DNA from 3 places in the Nonomuraea sp. NPDC052129 genome. Region 1 is predicted to be linked to each of the others. Evidence: riboswitches for the same ligand, from Rfam matches in the RefSeq annotation. Region 1 holds a riboswitch; each other region holds the start of a gene.

Region 1 (9,485 bases):
GCTGGTGGTCGCCGCCGAGGAAGCCAGCATCGTCGTCGTGCGGTCGGCGTACTCGACGTTCATCGTCGAGGGGTCCGACGCCTCCGCCGCCGTCCTGGACGCGCGCGGGCGGCTGATCGCGCACTCCATGGCCACCACGCTCATGAACAGCATGGCGCTCAAGGTCGCCCTGCCGGAGCTCGTCCGGGACGTGCCGCTGGAGACGATGCGGCCCGGTGACGTGTACGTGCTCAACGACGCCTACCGGGGCGGCGTGCACACCAACGACCTGCTCGTCTACCGGCCCGTCTTCGTCGAGGACCGGCCCGCGTACTTCGCCGCGACCATGATCCACGTGTCGGACCTGGGCGGGCTGTCCGCCGGTGGCATGGCGCCGCTGGCCACCGACATCTTCCTCGAAGGGCTTCAGCTGCCTCCCGTACGGCTGGCCACCTCCGCCGGTCTGGAACCGGCCGTGGAGGCCATCCTGCGGGCCAACAGCCGTACGCCGGACAAGGTCATGGGCGACGTACGGGCGCTCGTGGCGGGCACCGCCGTGGCGGCCGCCCGGGTCGGGGCGCTGGTGGCGGAGTACGGGGCGGCGGGGCTGGCGAGCGGGATCGACGATTACCTCGACTACACGGAGGCCAGGACGCGGACCGCGCTGGCCGACCTCCCGGAGGGCCGCTTCGAGGCGTCGTACCCGATCGACGACGACGGAATAAGTCCCGAAAAATCGCATGATGTCCGGGTGGCCATCACCCTGGAACGCCGCTCCTCCGATGGCGGGCGCGTCGAGCCAAAGGCGCCCGAGACTCGGACGGACAGCGAGCCGCAGGTGCCGGAGATGCGGGCTGTGGTGGACTTCGCCGGGACCGGTGCCCAGGTGCCGGCGGCGATCAACGCGTCCGCGTCACAGTCGCTGGCCGCCGCCGTGTTCGCGGTGCGCTGCTTCCTCGATCCGACGATCCCCATGAACGACGGCTGCCTGCGCGCGATCGAGGTACGGCTGCCGGAGGGCTCGCTGCTCAACGCCCGCTCCCCCTACCCGTGCGGCGGACGGTACGTACCGATCTACGCGGCCATGGAGGCCATCTTCCAGGCGCTGTCGGACGCCGTCCCGGAGCGGGCCATCGCGCCCAGCGGCATCCTCCAGCCGTTCTCGATCGCGGCCGTCGGGGCGCCGTACTGGATCCATCTGTCGTACGACTTCGGCGGCGTCGGCGCGCGGCGGGGGCTCGACGGGCCGGACGCGACAGGCGTGCACTTCGGCATCGGCCGCAACTCGGTGCCGCAGGCCGAGCCGGTGGAGAGCCGCTGCCCGCTGATCGTGGAGTCGATCGAGACCATCCCCGACTCCGGCGGCCCCGGACGGCATCGCGGCGGGCTGGGCTCGCGGACCGTGTACCGGTTCCTGGCGGATTGCCACGTCACGACGCGCGGCGACCGGCTGCGCCTGGCCCCGCCGGGCCGCGACGGCGGACTGCCGGGACGGGTCGGCGGCTTCTTCAAGCGCCACCTGGACGGGACGGTCGAGCGGCTGGCGTCGAAGGTGAACAACGTACGGTTCGCCGCCGGTGAGGCGTTCGTGGTGGAGACGACGGGTGGGGGCGGAATGGGCTCCCCGTACGAGCGGGACCGCGAAGCGGTACTCGCCGACCTCGACGCGGGCCGCGTCACGGAACGCGGCGCCCAGGAGGACTACGGCCTCACCCGCTGATCCGGCGACTGCGGACGTCCGCTCTTCCCCGCCCCCAAAGGGGGTATCCCTTCACAAGGACCTCAGCCACCACGGACCGTCAAAGGAGATCGAGACGGTCGTGGGACGCCCATCGTCCTAGCTCCGGGGCCGCCAGGAGGCCGCGCCCTGGTGGACGGCGGAGTGGACGGCGCGGGCCAGGCGGGCGCCCCAGGTCGAGCGCGGGCCGCCGAAAAGCTCCTGCGGCCCCTCAGCGCGTACGGCCAGGCACAGGGCGTCCGAGGCGGTGCCGGTGCACGGGAAACCCGCTTCGATCAGCGCCTGCGACTTGGCCTCCGTCATCGTCATCACGGCGTTGACCAGGGCGGCGTCGGTCATCGCGACCGGCAGCACGGCCATCAGGTTGATCGTCCCCACAGGCGGCGCGAGGGTGCTGAGCATCGGGGCCAGCTCGGGGTCGGTGGCGCCCTCGGGGGCGGCCGCCCAGGTGGGGACACGTAACCCGACCGTCGCCACGACCTCCGCGCCGCCGTCCACCGCCCGCGCGTAGCGCTCCACCGAGGCCGCGGTCATCATCCCCACCCCGCTACCGTCAGGCCCGAGGTCGAGCAGGTGCTCGACCGGGTCCATCCGCGAGTAGCCCGCCACGACCTGCGCGTTCAGCACCCACGTACGCTCCCCGATCCCCCCGCCCAGGAGCGCCGACGAGATCATCCGCCATCCCGGCCCGAACTCCCACAGCAGCGACCCGAGCCGCGCTCCGTCCTCGACCCGATACGTCAGCTCCACGAGACCCCCTTCAGGACGACGCCCTCGACCCGATAGGCCGGCGCCACTTTCACGAGCCACCCCTGACCAGGTGCACGACGGGCCGGCCTCCGGGACCCGGCGCGATCTCCACCCGGGCGTCGAAGTGGGTGCCGACCAGCGCCTCCGTGAGCACCTGTCCCGGCTGCCCGGCGGCGACGGCCCGGCCGCCGGCGAGCAGGAGGAGCCGGTCGGCGTACTGCCCGGCGAGGGTCAGGTCGTGCAGCGTCGTCACCACGGTCAGCTCGTCGGCGAGCCTGAGCCGGTCGACCAGCTCCAGTACCTGCTGCTGGTGCCCGAGGTCGAGCGCGGTCGTGGGCTCGTCGAGCAGGAGCGCGGGCGCCTCCTGGGCCAGTGCCCTGGCCAGGACCACCCGCTGACGTTCGCCGCCGGACAGCTCCCCCAGCCGGCGCGCGGCGAACTCGGTGAGGTCGAGACGTTCGAGCACCGACCTGGTGACCTCCTTGTCGTGGCGGCTCTCGCTGCCGAGGTAAGGAATGTACGGGGTGCGGCCGAGCAGGGCGTAGTCGTACACGGTGATGTCGGGGGGCAGCGAGGGCGTCTGGGGGGCGTAGGCGACCAGCCTGGCCCGGTCCCTGGGCCTGAGCGTGTTCGCGGCCCGGCCGCCGACGGTGACGTCGCCCCGGTGGGCGACGACGCCCATGACGGCTTTGAGCAGGGTGGACTTTCCGGCGCCGTTCGGGCCGATGATCGCCAGCCATTCGCCGCGCCGTACCGAGAGGTCGACGTCGGTGAGCACCTCGCGCTCGCCGAGCCGTACGGACAGGGCGCTCGTCTCGATCATCCGGGCCGGCCGGGCCGTGTCGGCCTGCCCGGCCGTGGCGGCGGTCACATGGCGGTCTGCCGGCCCCGTAGCGGCGGTCATGTGGCGGTCTGCCGGGTCATGCGCAGGACCGCCACGAAGAACGGCGCGCCGACGAACATGGTGACCACCCCGATGGGCAGTTCGGCGGGGGCGATGACGGTGCGCGCGACCAGGTCGGCGAGCACGAGGAAGGCGGCGCCGCCGATCAGCGACAGCGGCAGCACGATCCGGTAGGAGCCGCCCGCCAGCCGCCTGACCACATGCGGAATGACGATGCCGACGAACCCGATGAGCCCGCTCACCGCCACTGCCGCAGCGGTGGCCAGGGAGGCGGCGAGCAGTACCGCCAGCCGTACCCGCCCGGCGCGGACGCCGAGGCTGGTGGCTTCCTCGTCCCCCACCGAGAGCACGTCCAGCATCCGCCCATGCGCGAGCAGCAGTACGGCCGAGACGGCGGCGTACGGCAGGACCAGCCAGAACTGGTCCCACCCGCCGCCCACGTCGCCCAGGATCCAGGAGTAGATGCGCTGCAACTGCTCGACCTTGAACTGCTGAATGAACGTCTGGATCGCGGTCAGGAACGAGGTGACGGCCACCCCCGCGAGCACCAGCGTGGCGGTGCCGCCCGAGCGCCCGGCGGTGTTGCCGAGCACGTACGCGAGAAACACCCCGCCGACCGCACCCGCGAAGGCGGCCACCGGGATGCCGACCGCTGGGGTCGGCACGAGCACGATGACCACAGTGGTGGTCAGCCCGGCTCCGGCCGCGGCGCCCAGCAGGTAGGGGTCGGCCAGCGGATTGCGGAACACCCCCTGGTAGCCGGCCCCCGCGATGGCCAGCAGCCCGCCGACCACGGCCGCCACCAGCACCCTGGGCAGCCGCAGCTCGAACAGCAGCCCCTGCTCCACGGGTGCCAGCCCCGAGTCCACGTGTACGTACGGCAGCCAGTCGAGCACCTGGAGCACCACCTGCCACGGCGAGATGTCGGCGGCCCCGCCGAGCAGCCCGGCGACCATGGAGACGGCGAGCACGGCCAGCGCGCCCGCCGTCCACATCGGTCTGGACCTCACTGGCGGGTGGCCGCCTTGCCGACGGCGTCACTGATGGTCTGCGCCAGGTCGACGACCCGCGGGCCCCAGCGCGAGGCGATGTCGTCGTCGAGCTGGATCACCTGGTCGCCCTTGACGGCCGACAGTCCCTTCCAGCCGGGGCGCTTGGCCAGCGTGTCCTTGCTCTGCTGGCAGCACTTCACATCCGCCAGGAAGATCAGGTCCGGGTCGGCCTGGGCGACGAACTCCGCCGACAGCTTGGGGTAGCCGCCCGCCGGGTCCGGCGCCTTGTCGGCGATGTTGGTGAGGCCGAACATGGCGTAGATCTGCCCGATGAACGTGCTGGACGTCGCCGCGTAGGGGGTCTGGTCGATTTCGTGGTAGTAGGTGAGCTTCTTGTCCTTGGGGGCGCTCGCCGAGAGCTTGTCGAGGGATGTCTTCATGCCTGTCACGACTTGTCCGGCCTTTTCGGTGTTTCCGGTGGCGGCGCCGAGGTCGGTGATCTCGTCGTACGCCTCGTCGAGCTTGGTGGCGGCGGGCTCCAGGAGGACCGGTACGTTCACCTTGCCCAGCTTGGCGACGATGCCGTCGATGTCGTTGGAGACGATCACCAGGTCGGGCTTCTGGGAGACGATGGCCTCGACGTTCGGCTTGAAGCCGGACAGGTCGGTCTTGGGGACACCGGCCGGGTAGTTGGACTGGTCGTCCACCGCGATGACCTGGGGGCCCGCGCCGATGGCGAAGAGCGTCTCGGTGTGGCTGGCGGAGAGCGAGACGATTCGCTCCGGCTTTTTGGCGATGCTGACCTTGCCGTTGCCCGCCTCGACCGTCACGGGGAAGGCGGCGGAGCTGGTCGAGCCGGTCGTACCGGTGGAGCCGGTGGGGCTCGCGGGTGACGGGGTGGTGGTAGTGCTGGTCTGACCACATCCGGCCAGAACAAGCGTTCCCAGCAGCGCGCCCGCGAAGGCCGTGCGTACGGGCCTCACGAGAAGTCCTTTCACACTGTCGGAACCGAGAGACCCGCTTGAGAGCGACGGATCACCCTTTTCCACGAGGGTTGATGACGTCAGCGCGGAGGCAGGCGACCTGGCTATGACAGTTGCGGGACAGCGCCGGACTCGCACCGGACTTCGCTGCAACTCTGCGCGTCGGACAGACGCTATCAATGCGCCAGATGGGCGTTAAGTCAAGGGGTGCCCAATTGGGCTTCCGCCTCAGCGATGATCTCTTGCAACCTGAGCCCGTGGGCCGCGTCCAGCGGGTGGCCACCGCCCTGGCGTACGGTCCGCGCGAACTCCTCGGCGATGGTCTCGAACGGATCGTCGTCATCACTGGGCAGCAGCGTCACGCTGCCCGTCCTGCCGTACACCGCGACGCTGGCGGGCGGCAGGTCGCCGGCGGCGGCCATGCACAGCGACGCCTCGCTGGCCGCGCCGCCCTCGTGATCGAGCAGCAGTCCGGTCCAGCCGAGCGGGTTGCCGTGCGCGCGCACGCCGGTCACCCGGCCGAGCGCGGCGTCGAGCAGGTCGACCACGTGCGGCCCGACGTCCAGGAGCGCCCCGCGCTCGAGCCGCCACGGGGTGCCGAAGAGGTGGCCGCCCAGCAGGACATTGGAGATGTTCGCGGCGTGACCGCCGAATGCCTCGATTTCCGCGCAGCGCGCCAGGAACTCCCTGACCTGCTTCATATAACGCATGCTGAGCACCATCTGGGAGGGCACACCGGCCTCACGCACGGCGTCGGCGAGCCGCCGCGCGTTCTCCAGCGAGTCGGCGAGCGGCTTCTCCAGCAACAGCGCCTTCCCGGCCTTCGCCGCGCGCACCCCCAATTCGGCCTGTACGCCCGGCGGCACGCAGAACGCCACGGCCTCGCACGCCTCGAACAACTCCTCGACCCGCTCGAACACCGGCGCCCCCAGCCGAGCGGCAGCCTCCGGGCGCCGGGCCCACACGCCGGCGAACCGGAGATGCGGGCTGTTGACCAGCATGGGCGCATGCGCGCGCTCCGCCCACGGCCCCGCCCCGACCAACCCGACCGACACCGGTTCCATTCATCCCCCTTGATCCGCCATAACCCTAATGCGGTTCCTAGGAATGTTCTGCGGGTATCCGGTCTTCCACTCCCCCGCAGGGTGTCCCCTCCAGGGGGCTCCTGCCACGACAGACCGACTTCCTCCGCACCCCGGCGCCCTCCAATTCTTCCTCGTCCCCGGAGGGGGTATTTCTCCCAAGGACCCCAGCCACGACAGACCGTCACAGGGATCGAGACAGTCGTGTGACGAACCACGCCGGGGAATCCCGATGGTCACCCCGCCGCGTCGCGCCATTGGCGCAGGGCGTGTTCAGGGCGGTGGGCCACCGTGCCGGAGTCAATGACGATGGTCTGTCCCGTGATGCATCGCGACTCACCCGAGGCGAGGAAGGCGACGAGGTCGGCCACGTCGTCCGGGGTGCAGGCCCAGGGCAGCAGCCGTTCGGCCGCCTTGTCGGCCAGCCGCTCCCGGCCGAGGGCCTGCGCGGCCGCATCGGTCAGGACCAGCGCGGGCGCGACGGCGTTGCAGCGGATGCCGCGCGAGCCGTACTTGGTGGCCACGTAGCGCACGAAACCGGTCAGCGCCGCCTTCGAGGTGCCGTACGCGACGTGCGCGACGTCGCCCAGCAGGCCAGAGACCGACGAAGTGACGACGAACGCGCCGCCGTCGGCCATCACAGGGGCCGCGTGCTTGACCATGAGCAGGCAGCCACGCAGGTTCACCGCCATCGTGCGGTCCCAGACGGCGACATCGAGGTCCTCAAGGTCGCGATCACGGCCGTAGGTACCGGGGTCGAGCGCGGCCGCATTGGAGTGGACGACGTCCAGGCGGCCGAACGAGGTGACCAGGTCGCCGATCGCCTCGGCCACCTGCTTCTCGTCCGACACGTCACAGACGAGCGCTGCGGCCGTGCCGCCCCTGGCGCGGATGGCGGTGGCGACCGACTTGGCGCCCGCCGCGCGCACGTCCAGGACGCCCACGCAGGCGCCCTCGGCGGCCAGGCGCGACGCGCACGCCGCACCGATGCCCGACCCCGCGCCCGTCACCAGGGCCACCCGCCCATCGAACCGACCCGGCGCGGCACTCACCACGTCACCTTCCCGTCAAAAAGGCCCGACGCCACGCTCACCACGCCACCCGCCCGCCAAACCGGGCCCAGCACGGCACTCACCACGTCACCCGCAGGGCCGTCAGTCCCCGGCCCACGATGGACTTGCGGTAGACGATGGGCTCGTCGGCGAGTCTGAGCGAGGGCAGGCGGCGGCCGAGCACGTCAAGCGCCGTCCGGAGCTGCAGCCGGCCGAGCGCGGCGCCCACGCAGAAGTGGATGCCGTAACCGAAGACCATGTGGGCGTCGGCGTTGGCCCGGTCGATGACGAACCGGTCCGGGTCGGGGAAGACGGTCTCGTCGTGGGCGGCGGAGTCGGTGGAGAGGAGCACCAACGACTTCTCCGGAATTATCACGTCGTGGAGTGAAATATCGGTGGTGGCGTACCGGAACGACCCGAGGGAGGCGCCGTCGATGCGCATGCACTCCTCGACCGCGTTCTGGATCAGCGGCGGCGCGACCGGCCAGGCGTCCTCGCGCAGCAGCCGCAGGACGCTGTTGGCGAGCTGGTTCGGCACGGTGTCGTTGCCGCCGAGCAGGATCGTGGAGATCAGCTCCACCACCTCGCGATGGCTGAGCTCGGAGCCGATCAGCGAGGTCATGAGCGAGGTGAAGTCGTCGCGTGGCTCCTTGGCGCGGCTCGCGACCAGCCGATCCACGTAATCCAGATAGGTCAGGAAACTGTCGGCCAGTTCGAGCTGGCGGTCTGGCGGCTGCGGCGACAGGAAGAGCTGGAACCAGTCCTTCACATGCGCCTGTACGAACCCCTCGTCCGACTCGGGCACCCCGATGAACCGGGCGGTCAGCTTGATCGACGGCTCGTGCCCGATCTCGGACACGAAGTCGGCCTCGCCCCTGGGCGCCACGCGGTCGAGCAGGTCCTCGTTGAGCCGCCGGAAGTGCTGCTCCATGGCCGAGACCGCCCGTGGCGTGAACGCCTTCGACACCGAACGCCGCAGCCTGGTGTGGTCGGGCGGATCGACGTTCGCCACGAAGCTGGACAGGAACGACCCATGCTCGCCCAGCCTTTCGCGCGTCTCACGGGTGAGGCTGCGGGAGATGGTCAGCGAGCCCTCCGAGGAGAACCGCCTCGGGTCGCCGTACGCCGCGCGCACGTCGGCGTGCCGGGTCAGCACATAGGCGCCGAGATGCTCGCTGCGGAACACCGGCCGCTCCCGGCGCAGCCTGCCGAGGAACTCGTACGGCGAGGCGACGTGCCAGTCCGAGCCGACGTCGAAGTCCTCGATCGCGTCCCCGATCGTGCCGTTGGTCGCGTCCTCGATCGTGCCGCCGGTCGTCCAGCCGGTCGTGCCGTCGGTCGCGTCCTTGAACGTCCCGTCGGTCGTGCCCTCGATCATGCGAAGATCCTCCGGGGATTGTCGACGAGCATCTGGTGGATCTGCTCCTCGGTGACGCCCCTCTTGCGCAGCTCGGGCAGGACGTCGCGGGAGATGTGCAGGAGGTGGTAGTTCGGGTGGCGCTGCCGTACGACCTCAGCGTCGAACCGATCGTTGAAGCAGTACGAGTCGTGACTTAGCACCATTTGGTCGGCGTGGCCGCGCGCGCACATCGTCGCCACGATCGACACCCGGTCCTCGAACGGCGAGAGCGTCTCGATGCCGAAGCGGTCCATGCCGAGGTAGGAGCCGTTCGCGGCCAATTCCTCCAGGTAGGCGACGTCGGTCGAGTCGCCCGCGTGCCCGATGACGACCCTGGTGAGGTCGACGCCGAACTCGCCGAGCACCCGCTGCTGATCCAGGCCGCCCCTGGAGGCGCTGTGGGAGTGGGTGGTGATGGGCACGCCCGTCTCCAGATGCGCCTCCGCGACCGCACGGAAGACCCGTTCGGTCCCCTTGGTCATGCCGAGATGGTCGGTGGCGCATTTGAGCATGCCCGCCTTGACCCCGGTCCGGCCGATTCCCTGAACGATGTCCCGTACGAAGAACTCCGCCAACCGATCAGGCCCGCCGAACAGCGAGCCGGGA
Region 2 (9,485 bases), on a different contig from region 1:
CTGCAACGGCTGGAGTACCGAGGCTATGACTCGGCCGGCGTCGTCGTGTCCAACAAGGGGCTCAAGGTACGCAAGGTCAAAGGCCGGGTCGCCGACCTGGCGAAGGTCGTACCCCCCAGGTTCAAGGGCGCCCTCGGTATCGGTCACACACGGTGGGCCACGCACGGCGTGCCCAGCGACGTCAACGCGCACCCGCACCTGTCGTCCGACGAGCGGATCGCGGTCGTGCACAACGGCATCATCGAGAACGCCGACGAACTGCGCGCCAAGCTGACCGCCGACGGGGCGGAGTTCGTCTCCGAGACCGACACCGAGGTGCTCGCGCACCTGATCGCCCGTACGGTCGAGGAGACCGACACGCTGGAGGAGGCCGTACGCAAGGCGCTCAAGAGCATCGTCGGCACGTACGGCATCGCGGTCGTCGACAGTGAGCGGCCCGGCGAGGTGGTCGTGGCCCGCAACGGCAGCCCGATCGTGCTCGGCATCGGCGAGAAGGAGATGTTCGCCGCCTCCGACGTGGCCGCGCTCGTCCGCTACACCCGCCAGGTCGTGCACCTGGAGGACGGCGAGCTGGCCGTGCTCAAGGCCGACGGGTTCCACACCTTCGCCAGCGACGCGCGCGAGACCGCCAAGGAGCCGCTGACCGTAGACTGGGACGCCGGGCACTACGACACCGGTGGCTACGAGCACTACCTGCTCAAGGAGATCTCCGAGCAGCCCGACACGGTCTCGCGCACCATGAGCGGCCGCCTCGACGAGCGCTTCCACATCGCCCACCTGGGCGGCCTGAACATGGACGCCCGCGAGACCCGCTCCTTTCGCCGGGTGAAGATCATCGGCTGTGGCTCCGCCTACTACTCGGGCCAGATCGGCGCGCAGCTCATCGAGGAGCTGGCCCGTATCCCGGCCGACGCCGAGCCGGCCAGCGAGTTCCGCTACCGCAACCCGGTCGTCGACCCCGACACGCTCTACGTCGCGATCAGCCAGTCAGGCGAGACCTACGACACGCTCGCGGCGGTACAGGAGCTCAAGCGCAAGGGCGGCCGGGTCATCGGCATCGTCAACGCGGTCGGCAGCGCCATCGCCCGCGAGGTCGACGGCGGCGTCTACCTGCACGCCGGGCCCGAGGTCTCAGTCGCCTCGACCAAGGCGTTCACCTCGACGTCGCTGGCGTTCGCGCTGCTCGCGCTGCACTTCGGCCGGGTGCACGACCTCTCGCCCGCCGACGGCCGCCGCGTCTGCGAGGGCCTGCGCAGGCTGCCCGGCCAGATCGAGGAGATCCTGGCGCAGGGCGACAAGATCGCCGAGCTGGCGAAGAAGTACGCGAACTATCCGAGCATGATGTTCGTCGGCCGGGTCCGTGGTTATCCGGTGGCCCGCGAAGGCGCGCAGAAGCTCAAGGAGATCTCGTACGTCCACGCCGAGGCCTATCCGGCCAGCGAGCTCAAGCACGGGCCGCTCGCCCTCATCGGCCCCGAGATGCCGACGGTGGCGATTGTCCCCGATGACGAACTGCTCGACAAGAACCTCACCACGCTCGGCGAGATCCGCGCCCGCGGCGGCAAGGTGCTCATGGTGGGCCACCGCGAACCCGATGCCAAGCTGGCCGACGACGTCATCGTGGTGCCGAAGAACGAGATCGAGCTGGACCCGATCCTGCTCACGATCCCGCTGCAGCTGCTGGCCTACCACGCCGCCGTGGCGCTCGAGCGCGATGTGGATAAGCCACGCAATTTGGCTAAGAGCGTCACAGTCGAGTAACTGCTACGACCCGGCGGCCACAATAGGCACATAGCCCGTGATAAGTGGACCGGCAGGACTTAAGATCGAAACTGTGCCCGAGTTTCATGGCCAAACGCCAAATCTCGCACGAATGTACGATTACATGCTCGGCGGCACAGACAACTACGCCGTCGACCGCGAGGCGATCGACCGGCTTGCGGCGCTGATCCCGCAAGCCGTCCTGCTGGCGCGTGCCAACCGGGCCTTCCTCCAGCGCGCGGTCCGCCACCTGGCGGACGCGGGCGTCCGCCAGTTCCTCGATCTGGGCAGCGGGTTGCCGACCCAGGGCAACGTGCACGAGGTGGCGCCGGAGGCGAAAGTCGTCTACGTCGATCGCGACCCGGTCGTCGCCACCCACGCCAGGGCGCTGCTGGAGGAGGCGGGCCGGGCCGTCTTCGTCCAGGCCGATCTGCTCGACCCCGACGAGGTGCTGGCGCAGGCGTCCCGCTTCCTGGACATGAACGAGCCGGTGGGCGTGCTGCTGGTCTCGATCCTGCACTTCATCCCGGACGCCCGCGACCCGGGCAAGATGGTGACCAGGCTGCGCGAGGCGGTGGCGCCCGGCAGTTACCTGGTGCTCACCCACGCGACCTCGCGGGGACGGTTCGAGGAGGGCGCCACGCCGCTCCACCGGCCCACCTCGGCCGGGGCCGGCACCGACCGGACGCCGAGGGAGATTCGGGCGTTCTTCGGGGACTTCGAGCTGGTCGAGCCGGGCCTGGTGCACGCCCCTGACTGGCGTCCTGACCGGCCCAGGCTGGTCAGCGAGCCCTCGCTGCCGTCGTACCTGCTCGTCGGTGTGGGCGAGAAAACTTCATAGTTCTTCCCGACTTTTCGTGATCCCTGATAATGACAACCCAGATGTGTAACAGTGCGTTAAGTGTCAGTGACCTGGGGTAGTTATGGGGTGCGAGGGGAGGACGCCATGCGCCGACGGGGGTTCTTCGCGCTCGGCCTGGCGGTGGCGGCCTGCGCGACAGGATGTGGCACGGAGGGGAGCCTCGGCGGACGTGCCGTCAACGCGGCCGGCCTCTCGGGCCGGTTCGCGATCGTCCCCGGCGCCGGACGCTGGGCCCGCGTCGCCAAGGCGCTCGTCAAAACCGCCCGCGACGCCGGTTTCCCGATTTCCGGCACGCCGCCCGTCACCCGGATCACCGTCACCGGGCTGCCCGCGCTGGCCGCGACCGAGCTCAACAACGGGCTGTCGCTGCTCGACACCGCCACGCCGCTGGCCCGGCTCACCGGCCAGATCGAGGTGGTGGTGGTGCCCGCTCACTCCAAGTTCGCCACCTTCGACCAGTTCGGCGCGCAGCTGGTCGCCCACCCCGACCGCACGCCGCTGACGGGCGGACCGCAGGGCGAGCCCGACCACCTGCTGTTCGGGCTGATCGCCAAGGGCCTCGGCGCCGACACCCGGCAGGTCGACTACACCGGCTTTCCCGGCAGCGAGGAGGCCACGGCCGCGCTCCTCGGTGGCAAGGCCGCCGCGGCGACCGGCACGCTCGCGGACTGGCGCCGCGCCATCGGCAAGGGCCAGGTCAGGGTGCTGGCCGTCTCCAGCGCGCGCCGGGTGGACGGCGTCGAGGCGCCGAGCCTGCTGGAGTGCGGCGTGCGGGTCGACTTCGCCGACTGGTGCGCGGCCGTGGGGCCCGAGGGGATGTCCGAGGACGGCAAGGCCGTCGCCATCCGGCTCTGTGACGAGATCACGGAGTCCGCCTCCTGGCGGGCGGCCTGCCGGGCGGAGGGATGGACCTCGATCCCGCTCAGCGGCGACGACTTCGAACAGTGGCTGGCCTCGGAGATCGGCAGGACCAGGGCCGTGCTCCGCGATCTAGGCATGCTCGACACCGCTGACACAACATGCTGGGGTAGTTGCGCCCAGGGCCACTAGATGTAGGATTCTGCTCGTCGCTGGTTCGCCCCTCGGGGCGGAGCAAAAGGGAACCCGGTGCGATTCCGGGGCTGCCCCGCAGCGGTGAGCGGGAACGACCGCCGTCACGAGCACTGGACATTTCCGGGAAGCGACGGCCAGTAGGAACTATCGACCATGCCCGCGAGCCCGAAGACCTGCCGGTGACGTTGGGGGAGCCAGCCGGCTCCGCCCATCGAAGTGTCCATGGCCTCGAGGGAGGGCCGGGGGCGTCGGCGGCCGGGGAGTCCAGGGCCGCCGTGCTCTCACGCGCCCTCACGGGGATGAGCTCGCGAGGAGAGAGCACGTGACGCAGATCATTGAGGCCGATCACCAGCCGGCCACCGTCGGCCGGCAGCCGGCGACGGTCGATCGGCAGTCGGCCACCGCCAAAACCGTCGATCGGCGGCTGGCGATCGAGGAGGCCGCCGCCCGGGTGATCACCGATCCGGCCAATTCCCGGATCGCCGCCCGGCTCCTGGCCGAGGAGATCGCCGACGAGGCGGCCGGGCACGGCGTGCGGACCTTCTCCGAGTCCATCGCCGCCACCCACGCCGCCGGGCTGATCCAGGACTCGCTCGCCGCCTTCGTCGGCGCGCACGCCGCCGAGCTCGACGCGCTCGTCTCCGGCGACGCGGACGACCGCTTCGAGTATTTCGGGTTGCGTACGGTCTACGACCGCTACCTGCTGCGGCACCCGCAGTCGCGGACCGTGCTCGAACGGCCGCAGCACTTCCTGCTCCGCGTGGCCTGCGGGTTGTCGGAGACGGTCGCCGAGGCCGCCGAGCTGTACGGCCTCATGTCCACGCTGTCGTACCTGCCAAGCTCGCCGACACTGTTCAACTCCGGTTCGCGCCGGCCGCAGCTGTCGTCGTGCTTCCTGCTCGACTCGCCGCGCGACGAGCTGGAGTCGATCTACGACCGCTATGGGCAGGTGGCCAGGCTGTCGAAGTACGCCGGGGGCATCGGCATCGCGTGGACCCGGGTGCGCTCGCGCGGATCCCTCATCAAGGGCACCAACGGGCACTCCAACGGCATCGTGCCCTGGCTGCGTACGCTCGACTCCTCCGTCGCCGCCGTCAACCAGGGCGGGCGCCGCAAGGGCGCGGCCTGTGTCTACCTGGAGACCTGGCACGCCGACGTCGAGGAGTTCCTGGAGCTGCGCGACAACACGGGCGAGGACGCCCGGCGTACGCACAACCTCAACCTGGCCAACTGGGTGCCGGACGAGTTCATGCGGCGGGTGGAGGCCGACGAGGTCTGGTCGCTGTTCGACCCCAAGGAGGTCCCCGACCTCACCGACCTGTACGGCGAGGCGTTCACCCGCGCCTACCGCGCCTACGAGGCCGACGGCCGCTACACCCGGCAACTGCCCGCCCGGACCCTCTACGGCCGGATGATGCGCACCCTCGCCCAGACCGGCAACGGCTGGATGACGTTCAAGGACGCCGCCAACCGCACCTCCAACCAGACGGCCCGGCCCGAGAACGTCATCCACCTGTCCAACCTGTGCACCGAGATCCTCGAGGTCACCAGCGACGGCGAGACGGCGGTGTGCAACCTCGGCTCGATCAACCTCGCCGCCCACCTGACCGGCGAGGGCGTCGACTGGGCCCGGCTGCGCACGACCGTCCGTACGGCGGTACGTTTCCTGGACCGGACCATCGACCTGGGCTTCTACCCGACCACTGAGGCCGAGGCGGCCAACAAGCGCTGGCGGCCGATCGGGCTCGGCGTGATGGGCCTGGCCGACGTCTTCTTCGCGCTCCGGCTGCCGTTCGACTCGCCCGAGGCGCTGGGCCTGTCGACGCGCGTCGCCGAGGAGATCGCCCTGGCGGCCTACGACACCTCCGCCGACCTGGCCGTCGAGCGCGGCCGGCATCCGTCGTACGAGGAGACCAGGGCGGCGGGCGGCGTCCTGCACCCCGACCACTACGCCGCCGCCGTGTCGCCACGCTGGGACGAGCTGCGCGCGAAGATCGCCGAGACCGGGCTGCGCAACTCGCTGATGGTCGCCATCGCCCCGACCGCGACCATCGCCTCCATCGCCGGGTGCTACGAGTGCATCGAGCCGCAGGTGTCCAACGTGTTCAAGCGCGAGACACTGTCGGGGGAGTTCCTCCAGGTCAACCGCTACCTGGTGGCCGACCTGCAGGCCCGCGGGCTGTGGACGCAGCGGATGCGCGACGACCTCAAGCGGGCGGACGGCTCGGTCCAGGACATCGCGGGCATCCCCGATGACCTCAAGACCTTGTACCGGACGGCCTGGGAGCTGCCGCAGAAGGCGCTCATCGACCTGGCCGCGGCCCGTCAGCCGTACATCGACCAGTCGCAGTCGCTCAACCTGTTCATGGCCAGCCCGACGATCGGCAAGCTGTCGTCGATGTACGCCTATGCCTGGAAGCAGGGCCTGAAGACCACCTACTACCTGCGCTCGCGCCCGGCCACCCGGATCGCCCAGACGACGATCGCGCAGACGACGATCGCGCTCGACGCCGTCGCCTGCTCCTTGGAGAACCCGGAAACCTGCGAAGCCTGCCAGTAGTAGTCCACCCGAAAGTAGCCCCCTCGAACGGAGACCCCCAATGCTGCTCGACCCCGGCATGGACCTGACCCTGCGCCCCATGCGCTACCCGGACTTCTACGAGCGCTATCGCGCCGCGATCCGCAACACCTGGACCGTCGAGGAGGTGGACCTGCACTCCGACCTCGCCGACCTGGCCAGAATGACGCCGCAGGAGCGCCACCTGATCAACCGGCTGGTCGCCTTCTTCGCCACCGGCGACTCCATCGTGGCCAACAACCTCGTGCTCAACCTCTATCAGCACGTCAACGCCCCCGAAGCGCGGCTGTACCTCAGCAGGCAGCTGTTCGAGGAGGCCGTGCACGTGCAGTTCTACCTGACGCTGCTCGACACGTACCTGCCTGACCTGGAGGAACGGGTCAAGGCGTTCGCCGCCGTCGAGCACATTCCGTCCATCAGGGACAAGGCGGAGTTCTGCTTCCGGTGGATCGACTCGATCAACGGCCTACGGCAGCTGGAGAGCGCGGACGAGCGGCGGCAGTTCCTGCTCAACCTGATCTGCTTCGCCGCCTGCATCGAAGGGCTGTTCTTCTACGGAGCGTTCGCCTACGTATACTGGTTCCGGTCTCGGGGCCTGCTCGGCGGGCTGGCCACCGGCACCAACTGGGTGTTCCGTGACGAGTCCATGCACATGGAGTTCGCCTTCAGCGTCGTCGACACCGTGCGGGCCGAGGAGCCCGAGCTGTTCGACGACAAGCTGGGGGAGCAGGTCACCCGCATGATCGAGGAGGCCGTCGCCGCCGAGTTGGCCTTCGCCCGCGATCTGTGCGGCGACGGCATGCCCGGCATGAGCGTCGAGCAGATGCGTGACTACCTTCAATATGTCGCCGACCAGCGGCTGGCTCGGCTCGGGCTGCCGCAGAGATACGGCACGGCCAATCCGTTCGGGTTCATGGAGCTGCAGGACGTCCAGGAGCTGGCCAACTTCTTCGAACGGCGTGTCTCCGCATACCAAGTGGCTGTTGAGGGCAATGTGACATTTGACGAGACCTTTTAAGACATAGGGGGCATGAACGTGCAGTCGCCGACCGACTGGCTCATTCTCGCCATCTCGGTGGCGGGCGCCATTCTCGTGGTGGAGGTGGTCAGGAGGCTGCTGGTCAGGGCGGGCCGCAAATGGGCGCTCGCCCGGCACCTGGTGGAGCACTGCACCTGGGCGGCGTTCTCGGTGGGGGTCGTGGTGGCGACCAACCTGGTGTTCTCGCCGGGGATGATCGGCGAGAGCGTCCGCCAACGCGAGCTCGGCGGCACGATCGACCGCGTGCTCGGCCTGGTCACCATCGCCTGCGTCACCTGGCTGATCGTCCAGGCCAGCTATGCCCTCACCGACGTCGTCCTGGACCGGCTGGTCCTCGTCAAGGGGGAGCGCAATCGCCGGGCACGGCGCATCATGACCCAGATCGGGCTGGTCCGCCGCGTCGCCGCCGTGACCATCGTCGTCCTGGCGATCGGCACCATGCTCTTCTCCTTCCCGCAGGTTCGCGCCCTGGGCGCCGGGCTGCTCGCCTCGGCGGGCATCGCCGGCGCCATCGTCGGTATCGCCGCCCAGCCCACCATCGGCAACATGCTGGCCGGGCTCCAGCTCGCCTTCAGCGACGCGCTCCGCCTCGACGACGTGGTCGTGGTCAACGACGAGTGGGGCCGGATCGAGGAGCTCACGCTCACCTACGTGGTGGTACGCCTGTGGGACGAGCGGCGCCTGGTCCTGCCCGTGTCCTACTTCACCCAGAACCCGTTCGAGAACTGGACCAGGCACGGCAGCCAGGTCCTCGCCGTGGTGTTCCTGCGGGTCGACTGGTCGATACCGATCGGCAAGCTGCGCGAAGAGCTCTACCGGTTCATCCAGGAGAGCCCCCTGTGGGATCAGAAGGACTGGACGCTCCAGGTCACCGACGTGCTGCCGAACGGGCTGGTCGAGTTGCGGGCGCTGATGAGCGCCGCCGACTCGCCCTCCGCCTGGGACCTCAAGTGCGACGTACGCGAACACCTCGTGGGCTACATCAGGGAGAACTTCCCCGAGTCCCTGCCCCGCTTCCGCATCGAGACTCCGGAGACCCGCGCGGGGGTGCCGTGGACCGGAGTCGCGCCGGGCTGACCGATTTGGGCCTGTTTGACGCTCAGCGTCGGTTGGCCAGCAGTACTCCGATGCCGCCGACCAGCAGGCCCGCGACGGCCAGCGGATGCAGCGACTGCCCGACGAGGAGCCACGCCATCACCGCGGTGACCGACGGGGTGAGGAAGAACATCGTGCTCACCCGGCTCGCGGGCGCGTTCTTCAGCATCGTGTTGAGCAGCAGGAACGCGCCGATCGAGTTGACCAGCACCAGCCAGCCCACGGCGCCCGAGAAGGCGCCCCAGTCCGTCACCCGAGGCGTCTCGAACACCAGCGAGGCCAGCCCCACCAGTGGCGCGCCGACCAGGAACTGCGTCGCGGTGCCCGTCCGCACGTCCATGTCCGCGGCGAACCGCTTCTGGTAGATCGTGCCCAGGCTCAACCCCAGCAGCCCGACCACGCAGAACGCCACCCCGGCCAGAGAGAAGCTCAACCGGTCCGCCACCGCCAGCCCCACCCCGGCCGCGCCGAGCCCGAAGCCCACCCACTGGCGCGGGCTCACCCGCTCGCCCAGCAGCCGTCCTGCCACGAGCGCGATCACCACCGGGTTGAGACCCTGGACCAACGCCACGACCGCGGCGGGCACATGCAGGCCGATCGCGGAGTAGAACGCGCCGAACTGCACCGCCTGGACCAGGATCCCGGACACCACCACGTGCGCCAGCCGCCGGCCGCGCGGCCACGGCGCCCGCACGACCAGCGCGAACGCGCCGAGCAACAGCCCCGCCAGTGCGAACCTGGCGAACGTCAGCAGCAACGGCGGCGCCGACCCGACGCCGATCACCCCCGCGATGAAGGCGCTGCTCCACATCACCACGAACAGGGACGGCATGAGGGCCGGCGCCTTGCTCCTGGCCTCCATAACGCTGACCGCCACGGCACACCCTCCATAACCCCTTAATCCGGTTATGTCACTGTTCCGTGCCCTCGCATAACCTGTCAACATGGTTACTATGGGGGTGTGACGAGCTTCACCTTCATCAGCGGCAATCTGGGGCTCGACCTGGCGGGCACCGTGCAACACCGCCGGGCCGACCGGCGTGACCTGCTGCGCGAGCCGGCGGACCTGGCGCGGTGGACGGTCGAGGCGGGCATTC
Region 3 (9,485 bases), on a different contig from region 1:
CCGTCATCGCACTGCCGCCGCGGCGTCCGTGCACCACCAGGTATTCCAGGTCGCTGTCGGCCAGGGCTCGCTTGGACTCGGCCGCGCCGATGAAGCCGACCGGCACGCCGAGCACCGCCGCCGGCCTGCCGGCCCCCTCGGCGACCAGTTCGAGCAGCCGGAACAGGGCGGTCGGGGCGTTGCCGATCGCCACCACGGCGCCGTCCAGCCGGTCGCGCCACAGCTCCAGGGCGGCGGCGCTGCGTGTGGTGCCGAGGCGTTCGGCCAGCTCCGGCACGCCTGGCTCGCCCAGAGTGCACACCACGTCGTTGTCGGTGGGCAGCCTGCGCCTGGTGACGCCGGAGGCGACCATCTGCGCGTCGCACAGCACGGGCGCGCCGCGCCGCAGCGCCTCGCGGGCCCGGACGACCACCGAAGGCGACCAGTCCAGGTCGGCGACGAGGTCGGTCATGCCACACGCGTGGATCATCCGCACCGCCACCTGGGCCACATCCGGGGGCATCCCGGTGAGATCGGCTTCGGCACGGATGGTCGCGAACGAACGCCGGTAGATCTCGGCCCCGTCGCGCAGGTAGTCGGTCACTGCTGCCTTTCCTCGTATCGGTCGAAGCCAGCCGCTATTACGGCAGCCGTTCCTCGTATCCGTCGGCGGTGGCCACCATCTGGACCACCCGGCCGCGGGGCAGCCCGCAGCGCCGCTCGCAACCGGCCCAGTGCACCGGCGTCGCAGCGGGCGCGTCCAGGGTCGCCACCCACCGCCGTACGTCCTCCTGCACGTCCGCGAGTGATTTGGCGCAGCCGGGACGTCCGGTGCAGGCGCTCACACCGACCCAGGGAGAGACCGGATCGGTCACCAGCCCTGCCGCGGACAGCTGCCGCACTGCCCGCTCGGCCGCGGCGGGGGACAGGTCCAGCAGGACGACCGTCCGCCACGGCGTCAGCCGCACCGGAACCGCCCCACCGTCGTCGGCGGTGTCGGCGACAGCGCGTACCTGAGCGGCGGACAGCCGACCGAGCGGCACCACGGCCTCCAGCGCCACGCGGCCGTCCCGCTGATCGACAGGTCCGGGGCGGTGGGCCGAGCAGGCAGGGGAGTCATCCGGTGCGGTCGTCGCTCGGTCATCCGCCACGCCCGCGTGGGCGGGACTGTCCGCCGAGCCCAGGTGGGCCGCGACCTGGGCAGGCACGTCGGCCACGCCGAGGTCGGTGGCGATCCGGGCAGGACCGTCCGCTAACTCCGCGATCCGCCACGCGCCCCGGTCACGATCGGAAAGCCCGCGCTCCCGCTCGTCGAGGAACGCTTCGGCGGCGGCGATCATCTGCCCGACCGCCGCGTCACGGGGCACGACAAGCCCGGTGTCCACGCCCGCCAGCAGCAGTGTCGCCGAGGCGTCACCGCCCGCCACCGCGCTGTGGGGCAGTGTCGCGCAGGCGTCACCGCCCGCGGCCGACGGCACGAGAGTGACATCAGCGGCCAGCTGCCGCATGTCACCCGTGCCGTCGTCCAGCGCGAACAGGAAGCGTCCTGGCAGCCCGGCCAGCCGGGCACGTGCACATAGAGCCAGGTCCAGGGCCTCTACCAGGGGTTGCGTGTCCACCAAACCCGAGGGACCACGGCCGCCGAGCGGCGAGGCGACGATGTTGCGTACCCGTTCGTGCGCGGCCGAGGGCAGCAGCCCGGTGGCGGCGATCCGTTCGGCGAAGGCGGCCGGCGCGCGCAGGCCGCGCACCTGTACGTTCGCCCGCGACGTGAGCTCGACCACCCCGGAGCCCAGCTCCGCCGCGCAGGCCGCCAGCTCGCGGAGCTGCCCGCCGGAGATCGCGCCGCCGGGCAGGCGGACCCGGGCCAGCGGGCCGTCGGCGGCGTCGTGCACCTGGAGCGCTCCCGGACAGGCGTCGGGCCGGACCCGTCCGGAAAAGTCGGCTATGGACACGATGAGGATGGTAACGCCACTTCTGGTGGAGGTTGCTCCTGCCGTAGGCTCCTGGGTAGGCGATGGCAAAGGGAGGAAGCCGGTGCGAATCCGGCGCGGTCCCGCCACTGTGACCGGGGAGCGAACCCCACCGCAGGCCACTGCCCGGCAACGGGTGGGAAGGCCGGGGTGAGCGCTGATCCGGGAGCCAGGAGACTCCTGCCGTCGCGACACCCACGACCGGGGCGAGGACCCCGAGGGAGGATCGCGCCGTGCCTGGCGACAGCCGTACCGTCCTGCTGCTCTCCACCTCCGACACCGACCTGCTGAGCGCGCGTGCCTGTGGCGCCGCCTACCGCCTGGGCAACCCCGCCCGGCTCGCCCCCGAAGATCTGCCTGGCCTGCTGGAGGGAGCCGACCTGGTCGTCGTACGGCTGCTCGGCGGTCGCCGCGCCTGGCAGGAGGGGCTCGACGCGCTGCTGGCCGGGCCCCGTCCGGTCGTGGTGCTGGGCGGCGAGCAGGCGCCGGACGCGGAGCTGATGGAGCTGTCCACGGTGCGCGGCGGCGTCTGCGCCGACGCGCACGCGTACCTGGCGCACGGCGGGCCCGCCAACCTGACCGAGCTGCACGCCTTCCTGTCCGACACCGTCCTGCTGACCGGGCGCGGGTTCGCGCCGCCGGAGCCCACCCCGTCCTGGGGGCGGCTGGAGCGCGAGGCACGGTCACACGAGGGGCCCGTGATCGGGGTGCTCTACTACCGGGCGCACCACATGGCGGGCAACACGGCCTTCGTCGAGACGCTCTGCGCCGCCGTCGAGGACGCGGGCGGGCGGGCGCTGCCGGTGTTCTGCTCCTCGTTGCGCACCGCTGAACCCGAGCTGCTGGACACCCTGCGGGCCGCCGACGCGCTGGTGGTGACCGTGCTGGCGGCGGGCGGCTCGCGTCCCGCGACAGCGGGCGCGGGCGGGGACGACGAGGCGTGGGACGTGGGCGCGCTGGCCGCGCTCGACGTGCCGATCCTGCAGGGCTTGTGCCTGACCACCTCCAGGCAGGCGTGGGAGGACAACGACGACGGCCTGTCGCCGCTGGACGCCGCCTCGCAGGTGGCCATCCCCGAGTTCGACGGGCGGATCATCACCGTGCCGTTCTCCTTCAAGGAGATCGATCCGGACGGGCTGACCGTCTACGTCGCCGACCCCGAGCGGGCCGCGCGGGTGGCGGGCATCGCCGTACGCCACGGGCTGCTGCGCCACACCCCACCCGGCGGTCGGCGGCTGGTGGTGATGCTGTCGGCGTACCCGACCAAGCACTCGCGCGTCGGCAACGCCGTCGGCCTGGACACCCCCGCCAGCACCGTACGGCTGCTGGCCCGGCTCGCCGAAGCGGGCTACGACCTGGGCGAGGGCTTCCCCGGCGTGGCCGAGCAGGACGGCGACGCGCTCATCCACGCGCTCATCGCCGCGGGCGGCCAGGACCAGGACTGGCTGACCGAGGAGCACCTGGCGGGCAATCCGGTACGCATCTCCGCCGCCTCCTACGAACGCTGGTACCGCACGCTCCCCGACGGCCTGCGCACCGGGATCGAGCGGCACTGGGGAGCCCCGCCCGGCGAGCTGTTCGTCCATGACGGCGACATCGTCCTGGCGGCGCTGCGCGCCGGGAACGTGGTGGTCATGGTCCAGCCGCCGCGCGGCTTCGGCGACAACCCGATCGCCATCTACCACGACCCCGACCTGCCGCCCAGCCACCACTACCTGGCCGCCTACCGCTGGCTGTCGGCCGAGTTCGGCGCGCACGCGATGGTGCACGTGGGCAAGCACGGCAACCTGGAATGGCTGCCGGGCAAGTCGGCGGGCATGTCCGCCTCGTGCGGGACCGACGCGGCCATCGGCGACCTGCCGCTGATCTACCCGTTCCTGGTGAACGACCCGGGCGAGGGCACCCAGGCCAAGCGGCGGGCGCACGCGGTGCTGGTGGACCACATGGTGCCGCCGATGGCGCGGGCGGAGACGTACGGCGACATCGCCCGGCTGGAACAGCTCCTGGACGAGCACGCCACCATCGCCGCCATGGACCCGGCCAAACTGCCCGCGATCCGCGCCCAGATCTGGACACTGATCCAGGCCGCCCGTCTCGACCACGACCTCGGGCTGGCCGATCGGCCGCACGACACCGAGTTCGACGACTTCATCCTGCACGTGGACGGCTGGCTCTGCGAGGTGAAGGACGCGCAGATCCGCGACGGCCTCCACGTGCTCGGCCAGGCGCCGACCGGGCAGGTCAGGGTGGACCTGGTGCTGGCCATGCTGCGCGCCAGGCAGATGTGGTCGGGCCGCGAGACCCTGCCCGGCTTACGTGAGGCGCTCGGCCTGGCCGAGGACGGCACGGCGGGGTTGGCTGAGATGGACCGGGCCGAGGCGACCGCTCGCGCCCTGGTCGAGGCGATGGAGGAGCGAGGCTGGGCGCCGGAGGCGGCCGAGGAGGTGGCGCAGGAGATCGCGGAGAAGGTCGCGGAGGAGGTCGCCCACGCGCTGCCCGCCGATCGGCGCGAGCTCGTCACGCGGGTGCTCGCGTTCGCCGCCACCGAAGTGGTCCCGCGTCTGGCCCGGACGACCGACGAGCTCGACCACGTCCTGCACGCCCTGAACGGCGGCTACGTGCCCGCCGGGCCGAGCGGCTCGCCGCTGCGCGGCCTGATCAACGTGCTGCCGACCGGCCGCAACTTCTACTCCGTCGATCCCCGCGCGGTGCCCAGCCGCCTGGCCTGGGAGACCGGCCAGGCGATGGCCGAATCACTGCTGGAGCGCTACCGCGCCGACACCGGCGACTGGCCGCGCTCGGTGGGGCTGTCCGTCTGGGGCACCAGCGCCATGCGTACGGCCGGCGACGACGTGGCCGAGGTGCTGGCCCTGCTCGGCATCCGCCCCGCATGGGACGAGGCGTCCCGCCGGGTCACGAACCTGGAGCCGATCCCGCTGGCCGAGCTGGGCCGGCCGCGCGTCGACGTGACCGTCCGCATCAGTGGCTTCTTCCGCGACGCGTTCCCGCACGTGGTGGCCATGCTGGACGACGCCGTACGGCTGGCCGCCGGGCTGGAGGAGCCGCCCGAGCACAACTACGTACGCGCCCACGTGACCGCGACCGGTGGCGAGGAACGTCACGCCACGATGCGGATCTTCGGCTCCGCGCCGGGCGCCTACGGGGCCGGGCTGCTGCCGCTGATCGACAGCCGCAACTGGCGCGACGACGCCGACCTGGCCGAGGTGTACGCGGTCTGGGGCGGCTACGCCTACGGCCGTGACCTCGATGGCGTGGCCGCGCGCCCGCAGATGGAGGACGCCTACCGCAGGATCGCCGTGGCCGCCAAGAACGTCGACACGCGCGAGCACGACATCGCCGACTCCGACGACTACTTCCAGTACCACGGCGGCATGATCGCCACGGTCCGCGCGCTCACCGGCCGGGCCCCGGCCGCGTACGTGGGCGACAGCACCCGCCCCGACGCCGTACGCACCCGCACCCTGTCGGAGGAGACCTCACGGATCTTCCGCGCAAGAGTGGTCAACCCGCGCTGGCTGGCGGCGATGCGGCGCCACGGCTACAAGGGCGCCTTCGAGCTGGCCGCGACCGTGGACTACCTGTTCGGCTACGACGCCACGACGGGCGTGGTGGCGGACTGGATGTACGACAAGCTCGCCGAGACGTACGTGCTGGACCCGGAGAACCAGGAGTTCATGACCCGGTCCAACCCGTGGGCGCTGCACGGCATCGCCGAACGGCTCCTGGAGGCCGCCGAGCGGCGCATGTGGGAGCACCCGGACCCGGAGATCCTGCGCGGTCTGCAGGAGGTCTATCTCAAGACCGAAGGGGACCTGGAGGACGACACGAGCCGGTGAGCGAGGGCCGGCGATCCGGCCCAGTGAAGGTGCAGGTAGGACGCGGTGACCAGCGGGTCGCCGTGTCCGTCCGTGCCGCCGCCCCGGTTCCGGAACAGCGGCTCGCCCGCGTGCTCGACGGTGGTCCGGTGGAACTCGTGCCCGTGGAAGCGCTCGCCCGTCCTCGTCAGGGGCGAATCCTTCAGGGCCACGGCGTCCCGGTAGCCGAGCGTGAGCCTGCCGGTCATCCGCGCCCGGCCCGGCACCCGCCCGCACATGCGCCGCCCGTCCAGCTCCGCGCACAGGTAGAGCAGTCCCGCGCACTCGGCGGCGATCGGGCCGCCGAAGGCCGCCACCTGGTCACGGAGCTGCTCGTTGGCGGCCAGCTCGGCGGCGTACACCTCGGGGAAGCCGCCGCCGAGAACCACCGCGGCGGTGCCGTCCGGCAGCTTCTCCTCGCGCAACGGGTCGAAGGTCGCCACGTCCGCGCCGGCCGCGCGCAGCAGCTCGACGTGCTCGGCGTACCCGAACGTGAAGGCAGCCCCGCCCGCCACCGCCACGACGACACCCTCTCCTACGCGCGCTGTCTCCTCGACGCGCGCGCTCTCCTTCGCCGGGTCCCATACCGGGCCGACGAGCGAGGCCGCCGCCGTCGCGGGGTCCCATGCCGTGGCGGTCAGCGCGGGCGCCGTCCTCGCCAGCCGCATCAGTCCGTCCAGGTCGCAGGAGCGCGCCACCAGGGCGCCGAGCCGTTCCACGGCCCGTACCGCCTCGGCCTCACGCTCGGCGGCGGGCACCAGACCCAGATGGCGGGAAGGTGTGGAGACGGCGTCGTCGCGGCGGATCGCGCCGAGCACCGGCATGCCCGCCGCGCCCAGAGCGGCCCGGCACAGTTCCTCGTGCCGGTCCGAGGCGACCCGGTTGAGCACCACCCCGCCCACCCGTACACGCGGGTCAAATGTGGCGAACCCGTGCACCACGGCCGCCACCGACCGGCTCTGCCGGGCCGCGTCCACGACCAGCACCACCGGCGCGTCCAGCAGCCGGGCGACGTGCGCGGTAGAGGCGAAGTCGCCGTCGCCCTTACCGTCGAACAGCCCCATGACGCCCTCGACCACCGCCACGTCACACCCGGCCGCACCGTGCAGGAACAGCGGCGCCACGCGCTCCTCGCCCACCAGCCACGGATCCAGGTTGCGCCCGGGACGCCCGGCGGCCAGCGCGTGATAGCCCGGATCGATGTAGTCGGGCCCCACCTTGTGCGGCGAGACCGCGAGCCCGCGCGCCCGCAGCGCCGCCATCAGCCCGGTGGCCACGGTCGTCTTGCCGCTGCCCGACGCAGGAGCGGCGATCACCAGCCGCGGCATTACCACTCGATGCCTTTCTGGCCCTTCTGCCCGGCGTCCATGGGATGACGTACCTTGCCCATCTCCGTCACCAGATCGGCGAGTTCGACCAGCCGCTCGGGCGCGTCCCTGCCGGTGATCACCAGGTGCTGGTTGCCCGGCCGCCCGGCGAGCGTCTCCAGCACATCGTCCAGATCGAGCCACCCCCACTTCAGCGGGTAGGTGAACTCGTCCAGCACGTAGAACCGGTACGTCTCGCCCGCCAGGTCGCGTTTGATCTGCGCCCAGCCCTCACGGGCGTCGGCCGCGTGATCCTCCTCGGTGCCGGGACGCTGGATCCACGACCAGCCCTCGCCCATCTTGTGCCAGGTCACCGAACCGCCCTCGGCCGTGTCGCCGAGCACCTTGAGCGCCCGTTCCTCGCCGATGCGCCACTTGGCCGACTTCACGAACTGGAACACCCCGATCGGCCACCCCTGGTTCCAGGCGCGCAACGCCATCCCGAACGCGGCCGTCGACTTCCCCTTGCCCGGCCCGGTGTGCACGATCAGCAGCGGCCGCGTCCGGCGCTGCCGGGTCGTGAGACCGTCGTCGGGCACGGTGGCGGGCTTCCCTTGCGGCATGATCAGACCGCCTTCCGGTGATCACGTACGACCGAACTCAGGTCGGAGAGCGCGTCGAGCGAGACGAGGCGCGCCCGCAGTCGTACCGCCAGCCGGACCGCCAGGCCCAGCCGCACCGGGCCGCTCTCGCAGTCCACGACCACGCTCGCCGTGCCGTCCAGCAGGGCGGCGGCCCGTTCCACATCGCCGCCCGCCGTCACCCGCCCGTCGGTCACCAGCACCAGCAACGGCCGCCGTGCCGGGTCGCGCAGCCGCTCCACGCGCAGCACCTCCGCCGCCCGCACCAGCCCCGCCGCCAACGGGGTACGGCCGCCGGTCGGCAGCGAGCGCAGCCGGGCCGCGCCCGCCTCCACCGACGAGGTCGGCGGCAGCGCCAGCACGGCGCCCGCGCCACGGAAGGTGACCAGACCGACCTTGTCGCGCCGCTGGTAGGCGTCGAGCAGCAGACTGAGCACCGCCGTCTTGACGGCGCTCATCCGCCGGCGAGCCGCCATCGAGCCACTGGCGTCCACCACGAACAGCACGAGGTTGCCCTCCCTGCCCTCACGCACCACCTCGCGCAGGTCGTCCTGGCGCAGCACCAGCCCGGGACCGGTACGCCCGCGCCTCACCTGGTGCGGCGCCGCCGCCAGCATTGTCGCCATCACGTGGAGATCGCGGACCCGTCCGCCGGGGCGGCGTGAGGCGGTGGCCCGGCCGCGTGTGGTGCGCGAGCGCGAGCGCCGCCCCGCCACGCCCTCGCCGATCCCGGGCACCTGAAGCAACGGCACCCGGTACGGCGCCGCCAGCCCGGCCACGCGGCCTGGCGGCTCCTGCTCGCGTGTGCCCTGGGCGTCCGGTGACTGCCCGGCATCGGCCGGTTGCTTCGCCGACCCCTCGTCGTCCGGCATCCATCCGGCATCCAGTACGCGGCCGTCATTCGGCATCCGGCCATCAGAGGGACCGGTCGGCTGATCTCGCGTCGGCGTTTCGCTGTCACCGGCCGGTGGCGAGGCGTTCGCTGGACCGCCGTCCTCCCCAGGCTCGGAAAGGTCAGCAGGTCCGGAGGCGTCAGAAGGCCCGGAGGCGTCAGGACCCCCGCCACCGGGACCCTCCGGATTGTCCGGATCATCATCCTCCGCCGTGCTCTCCAGCAGCTCGTCGAGCAGCGACTCGTCCAGTCCCGGCGCGTCGAAGGGGTCGCGCCGCCGCCGATGCGGCAGCGACAGGCGGGCCGCCGCCCGTACATCCTCGGTCGTCACCCTCTCGCGCCCATGCCAGGCGGCATGGGCGATGGCGGCGTTCGCCGTGACCAGGTCGGCCCGCAATCCGTCGACCTCGAACGCCGCGCACACCGTCGCGATCTGCCGCAGGCGCGCGTCGGGCAGTCGCACGCCGGACACCCGGCCGCGGGCCTGGGCGATCCTGGTCGCCAGCGCCGATTCCTCGGCCGCCCACCTGGCCGCGAACTTCTCGGCGTCCGCGTCGAAGGCCAGCCGGCGTCGTACCACCTCGGCGCGCTCCACCGGATCCCTGGACGCCTTCACCTCCACCGTCAGCCCGAACCTGTCCAGCAACTGCGGCCGCAGCTCACCCTCCTCCGGGTTCATGGTCCCGACCAGCAGGAACCGGGCCGGATGCCGGACCGAGACCGACTCCCGTTCCACGTAGCAGGTCCCCAGGGCCGCCGCGTCCAGCAGCAGGTCGACCAGGTGGTCGTGCAGCAGGTTCACCTCGTCCACGTACAGG

Evidence for each region. A riboswitch is a leader RNA that binds a small molecule or an ion and turns the genes downstream of it on or off. The one in region 1 is predicted to bind cobalamin.
Region 2: another riboswitch for cobalamin. It lies ahead of AB0L53_RS24390 (ribonucleoside-diphosphate reductase subunit alpha); the one in region 1 lies ahead of AB0L53_RS28590 (ABC transporter substrate-binding protein).
Region 3: another riboswitch for cobalamin. It lies ahead of cobN (cobaltochelatase subunit CobN); the one in region 1 lies ahead of AB0L53_RS28590 (ABC transporter substrate-binding protein).

What each region holds. Positions count from the first base shown of each region.
Region 1 covers NZ_JBFAVX010000014.1:40,065-49,549, forward strand. The annotation lists gene AB0L53_RS28570 (hydantoinase B/oxoprolinase family protein) at 1-1,699, shown strand, start outside; gene AB0L53_RS28575 (adenosylcobinamide amidohydrolase) at 1,817-2,467, opposite strand; gene AB0L53_RS28580 (ABC transporter ATP-binding protein) at 2,517-3,371, opposite strand; gene AB0L53_RS28585 (iron ABC transporter permease) at 3,368-4,366, opposite strand; gene AB0L53_RS28590 (ABC transporter substrate-binding protein) at 4,378-5,346, opposite strand; cobalamin riboswitch at 5,419-5,539, opposite strand; gene AB0L53_RS28595 (Gfo/Idh/MocA family oxidoreductase) at 5,547-6,410, opposite strand; gene AB0L53_RS28600 (SDR family oxidoreductase) at 6,665-7,480, opposite strand; gene AB0L53_RS28605 (cytochrome P450) at 7,560-8,858, opposite strand; gene AB0L53_RS28610 (phosphotriesterase-related protein) at 8,855-9,485, opposite strand, start outside.
Region 2 covers NZ_JBFAVX010000011.1:37,581-47,065, reverse strand. The annotation lists gene glmS (glutamine--fructose-6-phosphate transaminase (isomerizing)) at 1-1,761, shown strand, start outside; gene AB0L53_RS24400 (SAM-dependent methyltransferase) at 1,799-2,602, shown strand; gene AB0L53_RS24395 (tripartite tricarboxylate transporter substrate-binding protein) at 2,708-3,673, shown strand; cobalamin riboswitch at 3,678-3,872, shown strand; gene AB0L53_RS24390 (ribonucleoside-diphosphate reductase subunit alpha) at 3,999-6,236, shown strand; gene AB0L53_RS24385 (ribonucleotide-diphosphate reductase subunit beta) at 6,277-7,272, shown strand; gene AB0L53_RS24380 (mechanosensitive ion channel domain-containing protein) at 7,285-8,370, shown strand; gene AB0L53_RS24375 (DMT family transporter) at 8,393-9,265, opposite strand; gene AB0L53_RS24370 (ABATE domain-containing protein) at 9,350-9,485, shown strand, end outside.
Region 3 covers NZ_JBFAVX010000051.1:24,591-34,075, reverse strand. The annotation lists gene AB0L53_RS55495 (precorrin-8X methylmutase) at 1-583, opposite strand, end outside; gene cobG (precorrin-3B synthase) at 621-1,934, opposite strand; cobalamin riboswitch at 1,963-2,151, shown strand; gene cobN (cobaltochelatase subunit CobN) at 2,186-5,809, shown strand; gene AB0L53_RS55480 (cobyrinate a,c-diamide synthase) at 5,764-7,155, opposite strand; gene cobO (cob(I)yrinic acid a,c-diamide adenosyltransferase) at 7,155-7,757, opposite strand; gene AB0L53_RS55470 (VWA domain-containing protein) at 7,760-9,485, opposite strand, start outside.